DNA from 2 places in the Streptomyces sp. NBC_00236 genome. Region 2 is predicted to be linked to the other one. Evidence: predicted binding sites of a transcription regulator. Region 2 holds the regulator's gene; the other holds the start of a gene.
The links. Region 2 encodes HspR, which represses chaperone genes until heat shock. Its sites were predicted from a motif close to TTGAGNNNNNNNNNCTCAA; they were not measured.
Positions count from the first base shown of each region.

Region 1: lon (endopeptidase La) is a predicted target of HspR. The motif match lies at 8,773-8,791, and genes of this name have one in related genera.

Region 1 covers NZ_CP108100.1:5,762,861-5,774,889, forward strand. Annotated here, with positions in the region: gene OG446_RS26130 (HAMP domain-containing sensor histidine kinase) at 18-1,094, opposite strand; gene OG446_RS26135 (response regulator transcription factor) at 1,091-1,828, opposite strand; gene OG446_RS26140 (spermidine synthase) at 2,064-2,756, opposite strand; gene OG446_RS26145 (hypothetical protein) at 2,851-3,468, opposite strand; gene OG446_RS26150 (hypothetical protein) at 3,465-4,805, opposite strand; gene OG446_RS26155 (ABC transporter ATP-binding protein) at 4,802-5,578, opposite strand; gene OG446_RS26160 (hypothetical protein) at 5,589-6,461, opposite strand; gene OG446_RS26165 (RNA polymerase sigma factor) at 6,458-7,060, opposite strand; gene OG446_RS26170 (nucleotidyltransferase domain-containing protein) at 7,119-7,937, opposite strand; gene OG446_RS26175 (cysteine hydrolase family protein) at 7,934-8,527, opposite strand; gene lon (endopeptidase La) at 8,814-11,234, shown strand; gene OG446_RS26185 (polysaccharide deacetylase family protein) at 11,336-12,016, opposite strand.
Region 2 covers NZ_CP108100.1:3,887,095-3,899,123, reverse strand. Annotated here, with positions in the region: gene OG446_RS17445 (Yip1 family protein) at 274-1,182, opposite strand; gene OG446_RS17440 (FG-GAP repeat domain-containing protein) at 1,292-2,458, opposite strand; gene OG446_RS17435 ((Fe-S)-binding protein) at 2,653-4,935, opposite strand; gene OG446_RS17430 (sugar transferase) at 5,082-5,777, opposite strand; gene dnaK (molecular chaperone DnaK) at 6,147-8,000, shown strand; gene grpE (nucleotide exchange factor GrpE) at 7,997-8,662, shown strand; gene dnaJ (molecular chaperone DnaJ) at 8,732-9,919, shown strand; gene OG446_RS17410 (heat shock protein transcriptional repressor HspR) at 9,921-10,367, shown strand; gene OG446_RS17405 (helix-turn-helix transcriptional regulator) at 10,396-11,433, opposite strand; gene OG446_RS17400 (helix-turn-helix transcriptional regulator) at 11,430-12,029, opposite strand, start outside.

The DNA of each region.
Region 1 (12,029 bases), 1.9 Mb from region 2:
CCGGTTCGAACCCTATGTCAACCTCGCGGCTGACGGATCCCCGGAAGAGTGACGCGTATGCGGCAGCCGCGAGCCGATTCGGCCACACCGATCCGGCCGCCGTGCAGATCCACCGCCCAGCGGGCGATCGCCAGGCCCAGTCCCGTACCGCCGTCGCTCCCCGGACCGTGCGGAGAGGGCACCTCGCCCCGGTTGAACCGCTCGAAGACCCGGTGGCGCTCGGACTCCGGGATGCCGGGGCCCTCGTCCATGACCTCCAGGTGCAGCGACTCGGGCTGCCCGCCGCGCCGGGCGCGCACGGTGACCCGGCCGTGCGGCGGGCTGTGCTTCACGGCGTTGTCGATCAGGTTGGCCACCACCTGGTGCAGCCGCTCGGCGTCCGCGTGCGCGGTCAGCTCCGGTGGCGACACGTCCAGGTGCAGATGCACGTCCGTACGGGAGTGGTTGCCGGAGCCCGAGGACAGCCGGCGGTGCGCGGCGGCGAGGTTCGCCTCCTTGAGGACCCCCGACAGATACGGCCACACCTCGAAGCGGCCGGCCTTCAGCGTGACCACGCCGTTGTCCAGCCGGGACAGGTCCAGCAGCGTCTCGACCAGCCTGCCGAGCCGTTCCGTCTGTTTCAGGGCCGTGCGCATCGTCTCCGGATCGGCCGCGGACACCCCGTCCACGACGTTCTCCAGCACGGCTCTCAGTGCCGCGATGGGCGTGCGCAGCTCATGTGAGACATTCGCCACCAGCTCCTTGCGGTGCCGGTCCACGGCCGCCAGGTCGTCGGCCATCAGGTTGATCGTCTGCGCCAGGTCGCCGAGCTCGTCGCGCCGGTCGGCGCCGCTCACCCGTCTGGTGTAGTCGCCGTGCGAGATCGACCGGGCGACGGCTCTCATCTCGTCCAGCGGCGCGGTCAGACCGTGCGCCACGAACTGGGTGATCAGCAGCGTCGCGATCACCGAGAACACCGTGATGAAACGGAGCTCGGTGCGCGTGCGCATCGCCACCATGATCAGCCCGGTCGTGATGAACACCGAGACCACGACCAGCGTGCCCAGCTTCGCCTTGATCGAGAACGGCCGAAGCCCCGGTCCCGGCGCGGTCATGGCGCCGGGGTCTCCAACGCGTAGCCGACACCGTGCACGGTACGGATCCGCTCCGCGCCGATCTTCCGGCGCAGCGCCTTGATGTGGCTGTCGACGGTACGGGTGCCCGAGGCGTCCGCCCAGTCCCAGACCTCCGCCAGCAGCTGCTCCCGGGAGAGCACCGCGCGCGGGGTGTTGGCCAGGCAGACCAGCAGGTCGAACTCGGTGGGCGTCAGGTGCACGTCATCGGCGCGGACCCGCACCCGGCGCTGCGCGTGGTCGATCTCCAGCTCTCCGAGGCGCAGTATCCCGCTGCGGGGGGTCACGGCGGCCAGCGCGGCCCGCTCCACCCGGCGCAGCAGGACATGGACCCGGGCAGCCAGCTCACGCATGGAGAACGGCTTGGTCATGTAGTCGTCCGCGCCGACGCCGAGGCCGACCAGCATGTCGGTCTCGTCGTCGCGCGCGGTCAGCATCAGTACCGGCACCGGGCGCTGGGCCTGCACGCGCCGGCAGACCTCCAGGCCGTCGAAGCCGGGAAGCATGATGTCGAGCACCATCAGATCCGGCTGCCAGGCCTCGGCCGCGTCCACGGCCGCGGGGCCGTCGAGTGCGGTCTGCACCAGGAAGCCCTCGGCCCGCAGCCGGGCGGCAATGGCATCGACGATCGTGGCGTCGTCCTCGACCACCAGCACGCGGCGCTGCGCGCCCGGGGTGGCCGCGACACCTGTGTGGGTGGTGTGTGTCTGTTCCATCGCCCCGCCCCTGCCCGTTCTCACGGAGGCCATTCCCCCGGACGTACGGTTCTCGCTCGTGAATTTCGTGGGTGATCCCGCTATCGGTCAGCAGCGTAAAGGCAGCGGAGGGCTCCCGGCTACGCAGGGTGCAAGCCGACGGGGGCGGGCCGGGCGAACAGTGGAGGCGGAGTGTCGCGCTTGTGGCGCTTGGCCCCTGGGCGTCCCGGGGGCCCGCATACCCGGCGGGGGGTTGTCAGGCTGCTCGAATTGCGAGATGGACCACGTCGGGCACACCTCGGGCAACGCCTACTTCTTCCGTCCTTACTCCACGGAATCCGGCATTCCGCAAGGCCTGTTCGAACTCCTTGGACGGCTGTGCGGACCACACCGCGAGCACCCCGCCCGGGGTGAGCCGCGCGTGGCAGTCGGCGAGCCCGGCGGGCGAGTACAGATTTCCGTTGTCGTCGGTGACGGTCCAGTCCGGTCCGTTGTCGATGTCCAGACACAGTGCGTCGTAACGGTCCGTAGTCGTACGGAGGTGGGCGACGAGGTCCGTCGTCAGGACCACGGTCCGCGGATCGGCCAGCGCCGCCCCCGAGATCCCGGCCAGCGGCCCCTCCCGGTGCCAGTCGACGATGGCCTGCTCCCGCTCGGCCACCGCGATCCGCCCCCACCTCGGTTCGGCGGCGGCCCGGGCGAGCGAGAACCCGACGCCCAGCCCGCCGATGAGCACCGCCGGGGCGGTCCGGCCCGCGGGCAGCGCGTCGAGCGCGGCGTCGACCAGCAGCCGCTCGGAGCGCCCGTCCGAGGTGTCCATCAGGAAGCACCCGTTCGCGATGATCTCGAAGTCGTCGCCCCGCCTGCGCAGGACGACCTCCCCGTACGGTCCCTCGCGGCGGTCCAGAGTGACGGGGGCGAGGGCGTCGGGGCCGAAGGTGAGGGGCATGGCGCTGGTCTCCGGTGGATGGTGGTCGCTGTTCCCGCCATCCTGTCGCCTGCCGCAGCGGCCGGGCCAGCGGTTTCCCCGAACGGGGGCGGGTTCAGCCGCGTTCGCGGCGCGGCCCGCGTACGGCGAACAGCACCGCCCCCGTCGCGTAGGCCACCGAGGCCACCACCCACGCCCCGGTCTGCGGCCCCGGCTGCATCAGCCAGGCCCACACGGAGGCCGCGCCGCCCGGAGTGCGGGGGGCCGCCAGGTACACCGCGCCGCCGTAGACGGTCATCGGCAGCCAGCTCAGCCGGGCGCCGATCAGGGCGGCGGAGGCGGCCGCCACCCCGGTGGCACCGAGCACGTTGCGGATCATGCCGGGGGCGCCGAACGACTCGGGATGCCCGGGGACGGCCAGCGCGAGGGCGGCGGCGGCCGGGACGGTGAGCGCGAGCAGATGCAGCAGCCGCCGGGGCCACCAGCGGCGCACGGCCGTGCGGTCGAGCTCGTCGGCGGGGGCGTACAGGCTGGTGCCGATGGCTGCCGACACCAGCAGTGGGGCGAGTACGAGGACGGGGACCCGGGCGCTGTGGTTGAAGTAGGTCCGGCTTACCAGCCAGTCGGCGGCCCAGGCGGCGACGAGCACGATGCAGGCCAGAGCGGCAACGGTACGGGGGACGGTTCGGGAGCGCAGATAGAGGACGGGAACGGTGCCGGGTACGCGGTTCACAGGGTCGGCACCTCGGACGGGACGCAGCTTTCGCGCGTAGCGAGGAAGCGGCCGAGCCAGGCCCGGCGCTCGGCGGCCGGCAGGGCTTCGAGGCGGCGCTGCTGCGGGGTCTTCTCCGCGTGGACAGCCAGGGCGCCGGGGCCGGCGAGCCAGCTCCTGACGGCGTCGTCGGTGTACACCACCCGTAGCGTGTCCGCGGACTCGGCGGATCGGCAATTCCGCGGCGGCACCACGCCGTAGGACACCTGCAGGGCGAAATCCTCCGCGTGCCGCAGCCGCCCGCGCACGACGTACCAGCCGATGTTCGGCGTGGGCACGCGGGCCTCACCGGAAGCGCGCGAGGGCTCCTGGTCCACATAGCGGGCCGGTGCGCCCGGCACTCCGTCCAGCCGCCCGAACAGTCCGGCCAGCGCTTGCGAGACCTGCGGCAGCACGGCCCGGCCGTACTCGGTCAGGCAGATTCGGGGGACACCGTCCGTGCAGACGCGTCGCGCGGCAGCCGGGTCGTGCCGCACCAGGTCCTCGCCGGTGTGCAGGAGGAGTGGTGCGACGGCGGCGGCCAGGGCGAGCGGTACGACGGCGAGGAGCCTGCGCCGAACCGCATGGGCGACCAGCGCGGCCACGGCGAGACCGCAGGTCCACGCCACCATGACCGGGGCGAACCACCACACGGGCAGCATTCCGTCGAGCATGTACTGCTCGGCGGGGTCGAGATACCGCCACGGCATTTCGGAGTAGAGCGGCACACCGAGGACGAGGTACAGCACCATGGCAAGGGCGGGCGGTGCCAGCCGCCACCGGCACCGCTGGCCGACGACGAACCCCACCAGGCCGACGGCCACCAGGAAGGCACTGTCCACCACGGCGAACGACGGGAACGGACTCCCGCCCGCGGCGTACGGCCAGGTGGCGAGCAGCGCGGCGGCCAGCGCGGCGAGATATCCGATGACCGCCCACAACGTGACCGGCAGGGCGGCCACCAGCACCCGCGCCGACCGGGCGCGCGGGGTGGAGCTCCAGAGCTCGTCGGTCGAACGCCGGTGGTCGCGGGCGCCCTGCCAGCAGGAGGCGGCAGCCACCAGCGGACCGGCGAGCAGCGTCGCGGTGGAATGGAGCAGCGCCTGGGTCTCACCCCAGCTCCCCTGCCACGTATCGGCCTTGGCCGCCATGGTGACGGCGAGGATGACCGCCGTACAGGCGCCGGTCCACGGGGCGATGCCACGGCGCAGTTCGGTGCGCAGCGCGAGGAGCGTCGAACGGTGAGCAGCGCGTGAACGGGTGGACGCGGGGCCGGGGGAGTGCTGTCGCTCGTCGGCGGGGGCATCGGTCGTCGTCATCGGACACCCGCCTTCGCACGGTGGGTGTGCAGGGCGGCGGTGTAGCCGCGCTCGATGGGGCTGCCGTCGAGCGCGTCCCCGTCGCCGCCCAGGGCCGCCAGTTCGGCCGTCGTTCCCCGGTACGCGATCCGGCCCGCCTCGACCAGCGTGACATCGGAGCAGGCCGTGGCCACGTCCTCGACCAGGTGCGTGGAGAGGATCACCGTGGCCCGGTCGCCGAGCTCCCGCATCAGGGTGCGGAACTCGACCCGCTGCTCCGGGTCCAGGCCCGCGGTCGGCTCGTCGAGCAGCAGCAGATCCGGTTCGTTGACGATCGCCTGGGCGATGCCGACGCGCCGCACCATACCGCCGGACAGGGTCTTCATCCGGGCGTCGATCCGGTCCGTCAGGCCCACCCGTTCCACGGCCCGTTCCACGGCGCCCGCGATCAGGGCGCCGTCCATCTCCTTGAGCCATGCCACATAGGCGACGAACTCGCGGACCGTGAAGCCCGGGTAGTAGCCGAACTCCTGCGGCAGATAGCCCAGCCGGCGCCGGACCGCCGCGCGGCTGCGGTGATCCGCCTCCGCGCCCACCTCGCTGCCCAGCAGTTCGATCCGCCCGGAGGTGGGCGCGGCGGCCGTGGAGACCACTCTGATCAGCGACGTCTTGCCCGCCCCGTTGGGCCCGAGGAGTCCGTGCACACCTGGGGTGAAGTCCAGGTCCACGCCGTCCAGGGCAGTCGTCCGGCGGTGCCGGACCGTCAGCCCGGTGACCTTGACGGTGCTGCTCATGCGATCACGCTCATGACTTCTCCAGATGGTCGAATGATCGGCGGCGCAGGGCCAGCAGCCCGGCGCAGAGCACGGCCGCCGCCGCCCAGCAGCTCTGCGCGGCGGCACCCGCGAGGTACCGGGTGGCCGGCTCGGCCGCGTCGAGGATCCGCGACGGTGACGTACCGAAGGCCGGCAGCAGGACGGCGGCGGCCCAGCATGCGGCCACGGACGAGGCACCCGTGCGGCAGCCGACGTACGAGCCGAGCGTCAGCGCCCCGAGCGTCATGGCGAGCCCGGGCAGCAGCCAGGCCACCGCCCCCGGTCCGCCCGCGGACGAGGGCAGCGCCGCCCCGGCGAGCGTGAGCACCGGGACGGCCACCGCGAGTACCGCAGCGGTCCTGACCAGCAGCAGGCGGAGCCCGCCGCCCGGGGTCGTGGTGACGATCTCGTGCATCGGGTCGGCGGAACGCCCGTACGAGACGCCGACCCCGGCCAGCGGCAGTACCGGCGCGACGACGAGGAGCAGCGGGCGGACCGCGCCGCCGAGTCCGCCGACGTACGCCAGGGCGAGCGCCCCGAGCGCCACGAGCAGCAGCGCTCCCGCCCACGCCCCCCGGAGCGCGGGGCCGGCGGCCCACAGGATCCGCCCGAGCCGGGAGGCGGGCCCCGGCAACCGCAGGGCTTCCCGCGCCGGTTCCCTCTCCGCGGCCGCGAGCACCGCGCTGCGGACCTCCGCCAGCAGCGGTGCCGCGGCCCCCCGGCCGCGTACCGCCGCCGACACCCGGTCCGCGCAGCGCGAGCACGACTCGACGTGCTTCTCCAGCGACCACGCGTCGGTCTCGGCCGCGGCCCCCTCCGCGTACCGTCCGGCCAGTTCGTCTCCCACGTGCCAGGCAGTCATGCCGTGCCTCCCAGCGGTCCGTTCTCCACGACCAGCAGCTCCAGCGCGGCCCGCAGTTCGCGCCGGGCCCGCGACGCACGGGTCTTGACCGTCCCCTCCGGTATGCCGAGCAGCCGGGCTGCCTCCCGGGTCGTCAGCCCGTCGATGACCGTCGCCCGCAGGACCTCCCGGAGTTCCGGCGATATCCGGTCGAGCGCGGCGCCCACGTCGCCGTACTCCAGACCGGCCAGGACCCGGTCCTCGGCGGACGGCACGGCGGCCGCCCACTGCGCACCGTCGGCGTGCTCGGCCTTGGCCACGCGTTCCGTCCTGGCCCGGCTCCGCTGCGCGTCGACCAGCCGGCGGGCGGCGATCACCCAGAGCCAGCCGCCGGCCTCGGCACCGCGGTGCGAACCGGCGGAGCGCCAGGCCGTGACGAAGGTGTCCTGCAGTACCTCCCGCACGGTCTCGGCGTCCGCGCACCGGCGCTTCAGCCGGGCCAGCAGCCAGCCGGAGTGCCGGTCGTAGAGCGCGGCCAGGGCGGCCGTGTCCCCCTGCGCGACGGCACGCAGCAGCGCCTCGTCGTTCCGGTCGTCCCCTGCGGGGTGCACGTGGCTCACACTTCCTCTATCGGAGCCGGGAGCCCGGGCGGTTCACGTACCGCGCGTCCGGATGCGGTCAGGGGCGTGGCGCCTTCTCGCCGTGCACCGCGATGTGCTCGGCCGCCAGCCAGGGCGCGAGGTCGTCGACGAGCAGGGACAGGACGGCCGGGTCGGCGCTCGGGGTGCGGCCCGTCCGCGCGGCCAGCCGCATCTGTTCGGCCCGTTCGGGAAGGTGCGGGTGGTAGCGGGCGAACAGCTCGGCCGACTCGGCCAGGTCGCTGGTCCAGCCGCCCCACTGCGGCATGACCAGGGTGAAGCCGGTACGGACGATCCGGCGGGCGACTCCCCGGCTCAGGGTGCGTCGCGCGGCGTCCGTGGTGGCCTCGGCGGCCCGCTCGCGCCAGCGCGGGAGCGCCAGGCACAGGTCTCCGTTGGTCTCGCGGGCGAGCAGCGAGGTCGGCCGGTAGCGCGGCAGCCGGGCGGCGAGGTCGTCGCCGAGCAGCGGAGTGCACAGGCATGCGACGAAGAAGCCCATGTCGTGGCGTTCGAGTGGGCTGAGCAGCGTGTCCGCGCCGAAGAGCAGGATGCCGACGCCGTCGATCCCGTCGAACGCCGCGTCCAGGGCGGTCTCGACGGCATCGGCGTCGGCGCGGTCCGGCCCGGTGGGCTCCTCGCGCAGGGCGAGCAGCAGGTCCAGGTCGGAGACCCCGGGCGTGGCCGTGCCGCGCGGGATGCTGCCGTAGACGTAGGCGCTGTCCAGCCGGGCGGGACCGAAGACCTCGGTGACACGGGAACGGGCCGCGGCCACGACCGGCGCGAACGCGGGCCGCACCCGGCCGAGCGAGCCCTCCCGGGCGATCGTGCCGTCCCGGTTCAGTCCCCGCTCCTCGTTCATGACGACATTCTGCCGAGCGGCCGCGGCGCCGCGAACGTCACCTCCGCGGCCCGCGCCGTGACATGGGCGTCCCCACTGATCGCCCAGGCCGCGACGCGTGAGACCACGGCCGCCGGGACCGCCTCGCTGATTCCGGGGGCGGCCGGGATGTCCTGCGTGGCGTGTGCGTCGTGGGGGAGGACGACCCGGTAGCCCAGCGCCAGCGCCGTGCGGGCCGTGGCCTGGACGCACATCTCCGACATCACGCCGCAGACCGCGACCGCCCCGACGCCCGCCGCGCTCAGGACGGAGCCCAGCGACGTCCCCGCGAAGCCGTCGTCCCGCGTCTTGCGGATCACGGACTCCGTGGGGCCCGTCCGGACCGGCAGGTGGAGCGCCCAGCCGGGGGTGTGCGGCTCGTCGCCCGAGCCGGGGGCGCCGTCGTTCTGCAGATGCACGACGAGCGCGCCGCTCCGGCGTGCGCGGGCGATCAGGTCCGCCGTCCGCTCCAGCAGTCCGGCCGCACCGGGCACGGCCCTGCCCCCGGTCACCCCGGCCTTCTGGACGTCCACGACGAGCAGGGCCTGGCACGGGGGAGCGGTATCGGTCATGGGGCCATCGTGTCCGGCGGCGACTTCGTGTTCCACGGGATTTCGCGCGGCCTCGGGATTTCGCGCGGCCCCGGGACGTTGCGCGGCCCCGGGATGTCGAGTGGCACCGGGACGTCGAGCGCCCCGGTCCGCGGGCGGAGGGACTAAGGCGCCCGGGCCCGGCGTTGGACCAGGGCAGGACGCGGCAGTCGCACGTGATCGCTCACAGCGAACACGCCCCGGGAACATTGAGCGGCTCACAAGCATTGAGTCCACATAGCTCAACTTGAGTGCCGAAGGGGAGATCATGGCTACTGAGTCCAACGCCGTCACACCGCTGACCCTGCCCGTGCTGCCGCTCGATGACGAAGTCGTGCTGCCCGGGATGGTGGTGCCTCTGGACCTGTCCGACAGCGAGGTGCGTGCCGCCGTGGAGGCCGCGCAGGCCGCAGCCCGTGAGGGCGGCGGCAAGCCCGAGGTGCTGCTCGTTCCGCGCATCGACGGGACCTACACCGGGATCGGTGTCATCGGGACCGTCGAGCAGGTCGGACGGCTCTCGGACGGCGACCCGGGTGCCCTCATCCGTGGTCGCGGACGCGTACGGATCGGGGCCGGGACCAGCGGGCCCGGTGCCGCGCTCTGGGTGGAGGGGACCCGGGTCGACGGCACCGTCCCCGAACCCCTCCCCGGAGCCGTCGCCGAACTGGTCAAGGAGTACAAGGCCCTCGCCACCAGCTGGCTGAAGACGCGCGGCGCCTGGCAGGTCGTGGACCGGGTCCAGCAGATCGAGGACGTCTCCGCCCTCGCCGACAACTCCGGATACTCCCCCTTCCTGACCACCACCCAGAAGGTGCAGCTCCTGGAGACCGCCGACCCGGTCGCCCGGCTGAAGCTCGCCATCCAGTGGCTCGGCGAACACCTCGCCGAGCAGGACGTCGCCGAGTCCATCGCCAAGGACGTCCAGGAGGGCGTCGACAAGCAGCAGCGCGAGTTCCTGCTGCGGCGCCAGCTCGACGCCGTACGCAAGGAGCTCTCCGAACTCAACGGGGACCCGGAGGACGAGTCCGACGACTACCGGGCACGCGTCGAGGCCGCCGACCTTCCCGAGCACGTCCGCGAGGCCGCGCTCAAGGAGGTCGACAAGCTGGAGCGTGCCTCGGACCAGAGCCCCGAGGGCTCCTGGATCAGGACCTGGCTCGACACCGTCCTGGAACTGCCGTGGAGCGAGCGGACCGAGGACGCCTACGACATCAAGGGCGCCCGGGAGATCCTCGACGCCGAACACGCGGGCCTGCAGGACGTGAAGGAGCGCATCACCGAGTACCTCGCGGTGCGCAAGCGCCGTGCCGACCGTGGTCTGGGTGTGGTCGGCGGCCGGCGCGGCGGTGCGGTGCTGGCCCTGGTCGGGCCGCCCGGGGTCGGGAAGACCTCGCTCGGCGAGTCCGTGGCGCACGCCATGGGGCGCAAGTTCGTCCGCGTCGCCCTCGGTGGTGTCCGGGACGAGGCGGAGATCCGGGGCCACCGCCGTACGTACGTCGGCGCGCTGCCCGGCCGCATCGTCCGCGCCATCAAGGAGGCCGGCTCGATGAACCCGGTGGTCCTGCTCGACGAGATCGACAAGGTCGGCTCCGACTTCCGGGGCGACCCGGCGGCGGCGCTCCTCGAAGTGCTCGACCCGGCCCAGAACCACACCTTCCGCGACCACTACCTGGAGGTCGAACTCGACCTCAGCGATGTCGTCTTCCTGGCCACGGCGAATGTGCTCGAAGCCATTCCGGAGGCGCTGCTCGACCGGATGGAGCTGGTCAGGCTCGACGGCTACACCGAGGACGAGAAGGTCGTCATCGCCCGCGACCACCTGCTCCCGCGCCAGCTGGAGCGGGCCGGTCTGGAGAAGGACGAGGTCGCCCTCGACGAGTCGGCGCTGCGGAAGCTGGCCGGCGAGTACACGAGGGAGGCCGGGGTCCGGAACCTGGAGCGGGCCGTCGCCCGGCTGCTGCGCAAGGTCGCGGCCCAGCACGAGCTCGGCGACCGGGAGCTGCCGTTCACGGTGACCGACCAGGAGCTGCGCGGGCTCATCGGCCGGCCGCACCACGTCCCCGAGTCCGCCCAGGACCCGGCGGAGCGCCGTACCGCGGTGCCGGGCGTGGCCACCGGGCTCGCGGTGACCGGGGCCGGGGGTGACGTGCTCTTCGTGGAGGCGTCGCTCGCCGACCCGGAGACCGGGGCGTCCGGACTGACCCTCACCGGTCAGCTCGGCGACGTCATGAAGGAGTCCGCGCAGATCGCGCTGAGCTTCCTGCGCTCGCACGGCGCGGAGCTGGAACTGCCGGTCGCCGACCTCAAGGACCGGGGCGTGCACATCCACTTCCCGGCGGGCGCGGTCCCCAAGGACGGCCCGAGCGCCGGCATCACCCTGACGACCGCGCTGGCCTCGCTGCTCTCCGGACGGCTGGTCCGTACGGATGTGGCGATGACCGGTGAGGTGTCGCTGACCGGACGCGTCCTGCCGATCGGCGGCCTGAAGCAGAAGCTGCTCGCCGCCCACCGCGCGGGCATCACCACCGTGGTGATCCCGCAGCGCAACGAGGCCGACCTGGACGACGTCCCCGCCGAGGTGCTGGACACGCTGGAGGTCCACCCGGTCACGGACGTCCGCCAGGTCCTGGAGATCGCCCTCGCCCCGGCCTCGGCCCCGGCGGAGCGGAGGATCCCGGCCGCGGCGTAGGTGTCACGGCGTGACGGGCGTGGCACCACGGACACGGCCGGTACGGGCGGCCCGTCTCCCCCTCGCGGGGAGGCGGGCCGTTCCGCGTGAGCGGCGGTGGCTCAGGGGCGGTAGATGGTGCCCGGGACCGGCTCGGCCGGGGCCATCAGTTCAGGGACGGTGACGAAGGTGTAGCCGCGCTTCTTCAGTTCCTCGATGATGCCGGGCACCGCGGGCACCGTGCCCTTGTAGATGTCGTGCAGCAGGATGATGCCGTCCTTGGTCGCCTGGTCGAGGATCCGCTTCTTGATGAGCGCGGAGTCCGTCGTCGAGTAGTCCTTGGCGGTGGCGTTCCACAGGATCTGGGAGAGCCCGAGGTCCTTGCTGATCCCGGAGACCGTGTCGTCGGTGCGGCCCTGCGGCGGACGCATCAGCCGGGGCTTCTTGCCGGTGATGGCCTCGATCGCGTCCTGCGTCTTCTTCAGCTCGGCGCGTATCTCCGCGGGCTTCTTGTCCGTCAGGATCTCGTGCGACCAGGTGTGGTTGGCGACCTCGTGGCCCTCCGCCTCGATCCGGCGGACGGTCTCGGGGTGCTTCTTCACATGGTTCTTGCCCAGCAGGAAGAACGTCGCGTGGACCTTCTCCTTCTTGAGGATGTCCAGCAGGTGGGGGGTGTCCTCGGCCGGCCCCGCGTCGAAGGTCAGGGCTATGCACTTCGCCTTGCGGCAGTCGACCGGCCCGAACGAGCCCTTCGCGTCCGATCCGGCGTCACCGCGGGCGGATCCGGGGGCCGTGGTCTCCATCGAACAGCCGCTC
Region 2 (12,029 bases):
GGACGCCTGAGGGACGTCTGAGGGAGGCCCGAGGGGCGTCTGAGGGACGTCTGAGGGAGGCCCGAGGGGCGTCTGAGGGACGTCTGAGGGAGGCCCGAGGAGCGTCTGAGGGATGGGGGAGGCCCGAGGAGCGTCTGAGGGATGGGGGAGGCCCGAGGAGCGTCTGAGAGAGGCCCGAGGGAGCCCGAGGGGCGTCCTGTGGATGCGTTCTGCGGATGGAAATGACGAGAGCCTCCGCGTCCCCTTCCAGGGGCGCGGAGGCTCTCGCTCTCTCTAGATCGTGCCCAGTTTGAGGATCGAGACCAGGGCGAGCAGCTGGATCGCCGACGCGCCCAGCGCCTTCGGCCACGGCAGGTCGTGGGACTTGCTCACCATCGAGGTGAGCAGGGCCGCGGCCGCCAGCCAGGTGATCCAGCCGAGGATCTGTACCAGTGAGTTCTCGCCGCCCAGGAAGAGCGCGAAGACCAGGCGCGGGACGTCCGTGATCGACATGATCAGCATGGAGAGGCCCACCGTCGGCTGCCACGCGCCGTCGCCGCCGAGCTGGCGGGCGAGCGTGTGGGTGACCGCGCCGAGCACCAGGCCGCCGAGCACGAAGCCGACGCCCGTGATGATGACGTAGGGGATCGCGTTGCCGACCGGGGCGTTGATCGCGTCGTCGCGGGCCTGGTCGAAGCCGAACAGCGCCAGCAGGCCGTAGAGGAACGTGACGACGAGCGCCGGGCCCCAGACGGGGTAGTCGCGCATCTGCCAGAACGTCGGGCCGGGGCGCGTGACGATGCCGCTCAGCAGCTGCTTCCAGTGCAGGCGCGGGCCCGCGGGCTGGGCGGGGGCCTGGCCGGCGCGGTAGGTGTTGCCGTCGCCGTACGGGTCCTCGTTGATGCTGAAGGCCTGGGTGTGACCGGGGCTGTTCGCGTACGGGTCGCCCTGGTGGGGGTGCTGGGGGTGGTGGGGCTGCGGGTACGGGTCGGCGAAGTACTCGGGCTCGTCGGCCCCGCCGCCCTGGTAGCCGCCGTTGTTGTATCCGGCGTTGTGCGGGGCTCCACCACCTCCCGTCGGCGGCCATTGCTGCTGTCCGTACGGCGGCGGTGCCTGATTGCCGTACGGCTGCTGCCGCGGTTGCTGCTGCGCTTGCTGCGGGGTGCGGTTGTCCCGGCCGCGTCCGATCCTGAATCCAGCCACGTAATCGAACGTACCTGGTCCGCGGGGGTCGGGTGGGCGGGGCGGGGGAACTGGGCCGCCTTTGCCGCCTACCTGTGACATCCCCTAAGGGAACCCTGGGGGGCTGTCCTCAGCCCGCCGTGAACAGGGCGCTGGTGAACGTGATCAGCGGGCGGTCCGGCGTCGCGGCCGGGTACAGCGCGATCAGGTCCGCCGTTTCGCCCCGGTGCGTGCGGACCACCGTGTCCGGCTTCCTGTCGCCGTCGAAGTCCGCGTACCGCTGGAGAAGGGTCGTTTCCGCACGGGGTACGGCCGTGCTGCCCGCGGTCTTGCGCAGGGGTGCCGTCGGGAGGGCCGCGGCCGGGGCGCCGAAGCGGTACGGGCCGCCCGGGCGGCCCGGTCCGTCGGGGCTGCCGAGCAGCAGCGTGCCCTTGCCGGCGGTTCCGGGTTCATGGGGGAGCGCGGTGTACACCAGGTCGTCGTAGCCGTCGCCGTTCGTGTCCGTCCGGGGCTCGGGGGCGGACAGGGCGGGGCCGGCTCCCGGGATCGTGCCGCCGGCGGCGTGCGGGCGGCCGTCGCGGGCGAACGGGCCCCGCAGGAAGCTGAACCGGCCCGAGCTCGCCGTCACGGCCAGGTCCGCCTTCCCGTCCCCGTCGAAGTCGCCGCAGACGGGGTGGTCGGGCCACTCGTTGCCGAAGCGGGCCCGGTCCGGGATGCGCAGCGTGACCGCCTTGCCGGTGAGGCCGGCGGGCGAGCCGAAGAGGATCTGCAGCGGGACGGGCGGGCGGCCGATGCCGTTGTACGGGGGGTCGGTGGCCACGATCAGATCGGTGAAGCCGTCCCGGTCCAGGTCGCACGACGCCTCGGCGTCGAAGGCCGCGGGGAGGGTGTCGCCGGACTTGGCGGCGTTCGTCCGGGCGCTGAGCAGCTGGCGTACCGAGGGGTCGAGGCCGCGGGTGGCGGAGCCGTACACGATGCCGATCCCGGCGTCGTCGCCGTGGCTGTCGGCCGCGGGTTTCACCAGATCGTCCAGGACGAGGTCGCGGTGGCCGTCGCCGTTGAAGTCGTCGGGGACGCGGCTGCCGGTGCCGTGCGGGACGGGGTGACGCTCGGCTCCGGCCAGGCCGGCCAGGGCGGTGGGAGGGGCGTCGCCGTTCTTGGGGGCCGAGGAGGCGGGGGAGCCGGTGCAGGCCGTCAGCAGGAGGACGCAGGCGCAGCCGATCGCTGCCGTTGCTGCCGCGCGGACCGGTCCGCCGGTCTGTGCTGTCGTTTTCGCCGTTGCCCTGCGTATCCGCACGGGATGCCTCCGAATGCGTATCCCCGCAGGAATACCTCGTACGTCGTGGCCGTCGTGGCCGTCCCGGCCGTCTCTTCCGTCCCGGCCGCCCCACATCATGTGCCACCGGAGCCGTAAAGCAGAAGCGGCCGGTCCTGCCCCCGAGGCAGGTCCGGCCGCTTGTGCAACGCGGTGGCGCGTTACTGGGTTACCCGTTACTTCACTGGTTCCGGCTCCGGCGCGTCCGCCGTCTCCGGCTCGCCCGCGGGGTCGGCCGGGGTCTTCACGGAGTCGAGCAGCAGCTGCGACACGTCGACCACCTGGATCGACTCCTTCGCCTTGCCGTCGTTCTTCTTGCCGTTGACCGAGTCGGTCAGCATGACGAGGCAGAACGGGCAGGCGGTGGAGACGATGTCCGGGTTGAGGGAGAGGGCTTCGTCGACGCGCTCGTTGTTGATGCGCTTGCCGATCCGCTCCTCCATCCACATCCGGGCACCACCGGCGCCGCAGCAGAAGCCGCGCTCCTTGTGGCGGTGCATCTCCTCGTTCCGCAGACCCGGGACCTTCGCGATGATCTCGCGCGGGGGCGTGTAGATCTTGTTGTGACGGCCCAGGTAGCAGGGGTCGTGGTACGTGATCAGACCCTCGACCGGCGTCACCGGGATTAGCTTGCCCTCGTCCACCAGGTGCTGGAGCAGCTGCGTGTGGTGGATGACCTCGTACTCGCCGCCGAGCTGCGGGTACTCGTTCGCGATGGTGTTGAAGCAGTGCGGGCAGGTCGCGACGATCTTCTTCGTCGCCTTGGCCTTCTTCGTCGAGTCGTCCTCCCCTTCCTCGCCCGGGGCGGACTCGCCGAACGCCATGTTCAGCATCGCGACGTTCTCCTGGCCGAGCTGCTGGAACAGCGGCTCGTTGCCCAGGCGGCGGGCCGAGTCACCCGTGCACTTCTCGTCGCCGCCCATGATCGCGAACTTGACGCCCGCGATGTGGAGCAGTTCCGCGAAGGCCTTGGTGGTCTTCTTGGCGCGGTCCTCCAGGGCGCCGGCGCAGCCGACCCAGTAGAGGTAGTCGACCTCGGTGAGGTCCTCGACGTCCTTGCCGACGATCGGGACCTCGAAGTCGACCTCCTTGGTCCACTCGACGCGCTGCTTCTTGGCGAGCCCCCAGGGGTTGCCCTTCTTCTCCAGGTTCTTGAGCATCGTGCCCGCCTCGGACGGGAACGCGGACTCGATCATCACCTGGTAGCGGCGCATGTCGACGATGTGGTCGATGTGCTCGATGTCGACCGGGCACTGCTCCACGCACGCACCGCAGGTGGTGCAGGACCAGAGGACGTCCGGGTCGATGACGCCGTTCTCCTCGACCGTGCCGATCAGCGGGCGCTCGGCCTCCGCGAGAGCGGCGGCCGGGACGTCCTTGAGCTGCTCCTCGGTCGCCTTCTCGTTGCCCTCCATGTCCTTGCCGCCGCCGGCCAGCAGGTACGGCGCCTTGGCGTGCGCGTGGTCGCGCAGGGACATGATGAGGAGCTTCGGGGAAAGCGGCTTGCCCGTGTTCCAGGCGGGGCACTGCGACTGGCAGCGGCCGCACTCCGTGCAGGTGGAGAAGTCGAGGATGCCCTTCCAGGAGAACTGTTCGACCTGGGAGACACCGAAGACGGCGTCCTCGGCCGGGTCCTCCCAGTCGATCTCCTGGCCGCCCGAGGTCATCGGCTGGAGTGCTCCCAGCGCGACCTCGCCGTCGGCGTTCCGCTTGAACCAGATGTTCGGGAAGCCGAGGAAGCGGTGCCAGGCGACACCCATGTTGGTGTTGAGCGAGACCGTGATCATCCAGATCAGCGAGGTGCCGATCTTGATCATCGCGACGAAGTAGATGAGGTTCTGCAGCGAGCCGAGCGCGAGTCCCTTGAAGGCGAGGACCAGCGGGTACGAGACGAAGTACGCGGCCTCGTAGCCGTCGACGTGGTGGATCGCGCCCTCGAGGCCGCGCAGGGTCAGGATCGCCAGGCCGATGACGAGGATGACGTACTCGACGAAGTACGCCTGCCAGGCCTTGGATCCGGCGAACCGGGACTTGCGGCCGGCCCGGGAGGGGAGGTTCAGCAGCCGGATGGCGATCAGCACGAGGATGCCGACCGTCGTCATCAGGCCGATGAACTCGATGTAGAGCTCGAACGGCAGCCATTCACCGATGATCGGCAGCACCCAGTCGGCCTTGAAGAGCTGTCCGTACGCCTGGAGCAGCGTCGGCGGCAGCGTCAGGAAGCCGATCGCGACGAACCAGTGCGCGAAGCCCACGATGCCCCACCGGTTCATCCGGGTGTGGCCGAGGAACTCCTTGACCAGGGTGATCGTGCGCTGCTTGGGGTCGTCGGTGCGGCTGCCTGCCGGTACCGGCTGTCCGAGGCGGACGAACCGGTAGATCTGCGCGACCGCTCGGGCGATGAGCGCAACGCCGACGACGGTCAGCACCAGCGACACGATGATCGCGGCGAGTTGCATTGGGGGCTCCTCGGGCCTGCGAGGGTGGGATCCAGCGATGTTCGCTGATTACTCGGGTACTCAGGGACGTCAGGTGATGGCTGTGCGATTGATGGCTATGCGATTACTAAGCAGTAACTTAATCAGTCTGTGCTGACACTATCCACTTATTCCGCCGTCCTGTAGCCGGGCCGGCGGTGATCTGTGTCGCTCAGGTCTGCCTTGCCGCGCCCGGCGAGGCTCCGGGCCGCCCGGTACAGGGGTGCGCCGACGGCCTCCGCGAGGATCGCCAGGTCCAGGCCCGGCCGGTGGTGCTCGGCGTAGTGCTGGTCGAGGAGGTCCGGCTCGTCCCACGGCATGGCCGAGCGGTGGCGGATCTGGGCCAGGCCGGTCAGGCCGGGCTTCAGTTCCAGACGCCAGTCTCTCGCACCGGTCGGCCGCCCGCGTACGTCGCCCGGTGCGAGCGGCGCCGGGCCGACGAGGGAGAGCTCGCCCCGTACGACGTGGGGGAGCCGGGAGATCACGTGCAGCCGGAGTCGCCGGGTGCGCAGTGACCGCAGGACGAACGGTCTGCCGTCCGCCCCCAGCCGGGTCGAGCGCGTCAGTACGCCCCCGGAGCCGCGCTGGGCGGCGAGGGTCAGGGCGGCAGCGGCGAGCAGGGGAGCGGCCAGGATCAGGAGGGCCGAGCCGAGTGCCAGGTCCAGGGCGCGTTTCGCGGTGGGGCGGGGCAGGGCCGTCGGGGCCAGTGCCCGCAGGGCCCTCCGGGCGGCCGCGAGGCGGGGCGGCGTCGGCCGTCGGCCGCGGCCCGTGGGCCTGGGTTGCCGTCGGGGCCCGCGACTCTGCCCTTGCCATTGCGTCTGCATGGTGCGCACCTGCCTGGGTCGGCCGACCGGAGCCGGTGGGTCGGCTGCCGGTGGATCATGTGCCGATGGATCGTGTGCCTGTTTTGCGCGGCTCACGGCATTTTGTGACAGAACGATCCCATGCGGCGATGATGGGGAGGGGTGTGTGACCCGTGGGGCTGGGCAGGTGTCGCCCGTACGTGGGTCCGAATTGCCGCTGATCGACTGTATGTGCACTGTGTCCGCTGTCACAGGTCGTGATGTTTTCGCTGGTGGCGGTAGGTGCGTGCACGATAGTTGAGTCCACTCGACTCAGGTCTGTTGACTCCGGAGCGGGTGTCATGCATCCTTGAGTCAGATCCACTCAAGTAGTCAGTTGGAGGAATTGAAATGGCACGTGCGGTCGGCATCGACCTGGGCACGACTAACTCCGTCGTCAGCGTTCTCGAAGGCGGCGAGCCCACCGTCATCACCAACGCCGAAGGCGCCAGGACCACGCCGTCCGTCGTCGCCTTCGCGAAGAACGGCGAGGTTCTGGTCGGCGAGGTCGCCAAGCGCCAGGCAGTGACGAACGTCGACAGGACGATCCGTTCGGTCAAGCGCCACATGGGCACTGACTGGAAGATCGAGATCGACGGCAAGAGCTTCAACCCGCAGCAGATGAGCGCCTTCATCCTGCAGAAGCTCAAGCGTGACGCCGAGGCGTACCTGGGCGAGAAGGTGGCCGACGCGGTCATCACCGTCCCGGCGTACTTCAACGACTCCGAGCGTCAGGCGACGAAGGAGGCCGGCGAGATCGCGGGCCTGAACGTCCTGCGTATCGTCAACGAGCCGACGGCCGCCGCGCTGGCGTACGGGCTCGACAAGGACGACCAGACGATCCTCGTCTTCGACCTCGGTGGCGGCACCTTCGACGTGTCCCTCCTGGAGATCGGCGACGGCGTCGTCGAGGTGAAGGCCACCAACGGTGACAACCACCTCGGTGGTGACGACTGGGACCAGCGCGTCGTCGACTACCTGGTGAAGCAGTTCGCCAACGGGCACGGCGTGGACCTGTCCAAGGACAAGATGGCTCTCCAGCGTCTCCGCGAGGCCGCGGAGAAGGCGAAGATCGAGCTGTCGTCCTCGACGGAGACCTCGATCAACCTGCCGTACATCACGGCGTCGGCCGAGGGCCCGCTGCACCTGGACGAGAAGCTCACGCGCTCGCAGTTCCAGCAGCTCACCGCTGACCTCCTGGACCGCTGCAAGAACCCGTTCCAGAACGTCATCAAGGACGCGGGCATCCAGCTCTCCGAGATCGACCACGTCGTTCTCGTCGGTGGCTCGACCCGTATGCCGGCCGTCGCCGAGCTCGTCAAGGAGCTCACGGGCGGTCAGGACGCCAACAAGGGTGTGAACCCGGACGAGGTCGTCGCCATCGGCGCCTCGCTCCAGGCCGGTGTCCTCAAGGGCGAGGTCAAGGACGTCCTGCTCCTCGACGTCACCCCGCTGTCCCTCGGCATCGAGACCAAGGGAGGGATCATGACCAAGCTCATCGAGCGCAACACCACGATCCCGACCAAGCGTTCCGAGATCTTCACGACGGCCGAGGACAACCAGCCGTCCGTGCAGATCCAGGTCTACCAGGGCGAGCGCGAGATCGCGGCGTACAACAAGAAGCTCGGGATGTTCGAGCTGACCGGTCTGCCGCCGGCCCCGCGCGGTGTGCCGCAGATCGAGGTCGCGTTCGACATCGACGCCAACGGCATCATGCACGTCGCCGCCAAGGACCTCGGCACCGGCAAGGAGCAGAAGATGACCGTCACCGGTGGCTCCTCGCTGCCGAAGGACGAGGTCAACCGGATGCGCGAAGAGGCCGAGCAGTACGCGGACGAGGACCACCGTCGTCGCGAGGCCGCCGAGTCCCGCAACCAGGGCGAGCAGCTCGTCTACCAGACGGAGAAGTTCCTCAAGGACAACGAGGACAAGGTCCCCGGTGACGTGAAGACGGAGGTGGAGACCGCGCTCACCGAGCTGAAGGAGAAGCTCAAGGGCGAGGACACCGCCGAGATCCGTACGGCCACCGAGAAGGTCGCGGCCGTCTCCCAGAAGCTGGGCCAGGCGATGTACGCCAGCGCCCAGGCCGAGGGCGGCCCGCAGGCCGACGCGCAGCCGGGCGCCGAGCAGGCCAAGGCTGACGACGATGTCGTCGACGCCGAGATCGTCGACGACGAGAAGGACTCCAAGGGCGGTGCGGCGTGACCGAGGAGACTCCGGGCTTCGAGGAGAAGCCCGACGTCCCCTCCGGCGCCACCCCTGACGACGCCGAGCCGAAGGCCGCCACCCCCTCCTCGGAGGAGGCGGCGGCCCCGGCCGGGGACGCGAACGAGACGGACGCAAACCGGACGACGGCACTGACGGCCCAGCTGGACCAGGTCCGCACCGCGCTCTCCGAGCGCACGGGCGACCTCCAGCGGCTCCAGGCCGAGTACCAGAACTACCGCCGCCGCGTGGAGCGGGACCGGGTCACGGTCAAGGAGATCGCAGTCGCGGGTCTCCTGTCCGAGCTCCTGCCCGTGCTCGACGACGTCGGCCGGGCCCGTGAGCACGGTGAGCTCGTGGGCGGGTTCAAGTCGGTGGCCGAATCGCTGGAGACGGTCGTCGCCAAGCTCGGACTGCAGCAGTTCGGCAAGGAGGGCGAGCCCTTCGACCCGACGATCCACGAGGCCCTGATGCACTCGTACGCGCCGGACGTCACGGAGACGACCTGCGTGGCGATCCTGCAGCCCGGGTACCGGATCGGCGAGCGCACCATCCGCCCCGCGCGGGTGGCGGTGGCCGAACCCCAGCCGGGGGCGACCCCCGCGGCTGCGAAGGAAGAGAAGGCAGACGACGAGGAGAGCGGTGGCGGCGAGGAGGTCTGACATCCCGTCCGACCACCTGGCAGCACACCACCCGGCCACCCGGCCGGGCGTCCGGAAGGAGGGACGTCGATGAGTACGAAGGACTTCGTCGAGAAGGACTACTACAAGGTTCTCGGCGTCCCGAAGGACGCCACCGACGCCGAGATCAAGAAGGCGTACCGGAAGCTCGCCCGCGAGTTCCACCCGGACGCCAACAAGGGCAATGACAAGGCGGAGGAGCGCTTCAAGGAGATCTCCGAGGCGAACGACGTCCTCGGTGACACCAAGAAGCGCAAGGAGTACGACGAGGCACGCGCCCTCTTCGGCAACGGTGGCTTCCGCGCCGGGCCCGGCGGCGCCCAGGGCAACTTCAACTTCGACCTGGGGGACCTCTTCGGAGGTGCCCCGGGCGGGGGCCAGCAGGGCGGCGCCGGCGGTTTCGGCGGCGGTGGCCTGGGAGATGTCTTCGGCGGTCTCTTCAACCGGGGCGGCACCACCGGCACCCGGGTGCAGCCGCGCCGCGGCCAGGACATCGAGTCCGAGGTGACGCTCAGCTTCACCGAGGCGGTCGACGGGGCCACGGTCCCGTTGCGGATGTCCAGCCAGGCTCCCTGCAAGGCGTGCTCCGGCACCGGCGACAAGAACGGCACCCCCAGGGTCTGCCCGACCTGCGTCGGCACCGGCCAGGTCTCGCGCGGCAGCGGCGGCGGGTTCTCGCTCACCGATCCCTGCGTGGACTGCAAGGGCCGGGGTCTCATCGCCCAGGACCCCTGCGAGGTCTGCAAGGGCAGCGGCCGGGCGAAGTCGTCCCGCACCATGCAGGTCAGGATCCCGGCGGGCGTCCTCGACGGCCAGCGGATCCGGCTGCGCGGCAAGGGAGCCCCGGGCGAGCGCGGCGGACCGGCCGGCGACCTCTACGTCGTCGTCCACGTCGACGCCCACCCGGTCTTCGGCCGCAAGGGCGACAACCTCACGGTCACCGTGCCCGTCACGTTCACGGAGGCGGCGCTCGGCGGCGAGGTGAAGGTCCCCACGCTCGGCGGACCGCCGGTCACCCTGAAGCTTCCGGCCGGTACGCCGGGCGGGCGTACCATGCGGGCCCGGGGCAAGGGCGCGGTCCGCAAGGACGGCACCCGCGGCGACCTGCTGGTCACCGTCGAGGTGGCGGTCCCCACGGACCTGGGCACCGACGCCCGGGACGCGCTGGAGGCCTACCGGAAGGCGACCGCGGACCAGGACCCGCGGGCGGAGCTGTTCCAGGCAGCGAAGGGAGCTTGAGGTGGACGGCCGACGACGCAATCCGTACGAACTCACCGATGAATCCCCGGTGTACGTGATCTCGATCGCGGCCCAGCTCTCGGGCCTGCATCCGCAGACGCTGCGCCAGTACGACCGCCTCGGCCTCGTCTCGCCCGACCGCACGGCCGGACGCGGACGGCGCTACTCGGCCCGCGACATCGAGCTGCTGCGCACCGTGCAGCAGTTGTCGCAGGACGAGGGCATCAATCTGGCCGGCATCAAGCGCATCATCGAACTGGAGAATCAGGTCGCGGCGCTCCAGCAGCGCGTCGCCGAGCTCTCGGCGGCCGTGGACGGGGCGGCGGTGGCCATGCAGCAGCGCGAGGCCCAGGTGCACGCGTCGTACCGGCGCGACCTGGTCCCGTATCAGGATGTGCAGCAGACCAGTGCGTTGGTGGTCTGGCGGCCGAAGCGGCCGAAGGACTGAGCAGGACCCTTCCCGAGCACGGAGCCCGTCACCCCGGAACGTCGGGGGTGGCGGGCTCTTCTGCTGTGCGCGGCGCCGGGGGCCCTTTCGCCGTACGCGGAGCTGCGGGCTCGGCGATGCCGGAGCGGACGAGGAGCGCGCCGAGGTGGGTGCGGCTGGTGGCGCCGAGGGTCTGCATGAGTTTGGCGATGTGGGCGCGGCAGGTGCGGACGCTGATGCCGAGTTTGTGGGCGACGGTCTCGTCCACGTGCCCTTCGGCGAGGAGGCGGGCGACGCTGTGCTGGACGGCTGTGAGCGCTGTCCCGGGCAGGGCGGTGGGGAGCTGCTGGGTGAAGGGGGTGGCCTGGGCCCAGAGCGTTTCGTACGTCTGGGCGAGGAAGGTGACCAGCGCGGGATGGCGGATCTCCAGGGCGACGCTGCGGTCGGGTTCGGCGGGGACGTAGGCGACCGTGCGGTCGAAGATCATGAGGACTTCGATGGCCTGTTCCATGGTGCGGACCTGGAGGAGGCTGCTCGGCAGCTGTCCCACGTACGCCTTGAGAGCCGGGCTGTAGCGCGCGGAATGCTGGTAGATGTGCCGCACCCGAACGCCCCGTTCAACCGTGGGCAGCGTGCCTGACAGGGCCAGTTGGAGATCTTCCGGTGTCCGGGTGCTGCCGGGCTGAAGCGTGAGGATCTCTTCGCGCACGTCTCGCGCGGATTCGTTGATGGACGCCTGGACTGTCGAGCGTCCCTTGAGCACGGTGATGGCGAGGTGAGGCACGTCGTGTCCGAAGGAGACCAGCGGTGCCAGCGCCTTGGCCAGGCGGTCGGAGGCCCGCACCTGATCCAGGAGCCCCTGTGCGATGGGGTGCAGCAGGTGAGCGAGGGCCGCCGTCGGCGGTACGGGGCGCAGGAAACGGCTGTCGAGCGGATCGGGTACGAGGAGCGCGTTGTCGCTGAGACAGGGCAGCGGGGTGGCCGCGGACCGGGAGACGCGCCCGACGGCCAATGCCTCGGAGTACAGGCTCATCGCCGCGTCGCACACCGCGTGGTCACTGTGCACGTGCAGCGGCCTCGTCGTCATGGCGCAGGGCTTTCGGCAAGGCCGGACTGGGCCAGGAGGGCGCCCAGTTGGGTGCGGCTGGTGGCGTTGAAGGTCTGCATGAGCTTGGCGATGTGGGCGCGGCAGGTGCGGACGCTGATGCCGAGCTTGCGGGCCACCACCTGATCGATGTGGCCTTCGATGAGGAGGCGCGCGATGCTGAGCTGGACCGCGGTGACGGTGGCGCTCGGAGGGGCCGGCTGCAGCGGTTCGGTGAGTGGGGTGGCCTGGGCCCACAGGACCTCGTAGACCTGGATCAGGTAGCGGACGAGCGCGGGGTGACGGATCTCCAGGGCCACGTCGCGCGTGGGGTTGGCGGGGATGAAGGCCACGGTGCGGTCGAAGATGAAGAGCCGCTCGACGGTCTGCTCGATGGTGCGGACCTGGATGTGACCGGGGGGCACCTCGTCCAGATAGGTCTTGATCGTCGGGCTGTAGCGCGCGGGGTGCTGGTAGATGTGGCGGAGGGTGGCGCCGCGGTCGACCGTGGACAACGCACGTGCCAACGCCTTCTTGAGTTGTTCCGCCGGGCGGCTGCTCCCCGGCTGCAGGGTGAGGATTTCTTCCTGTGCACCATC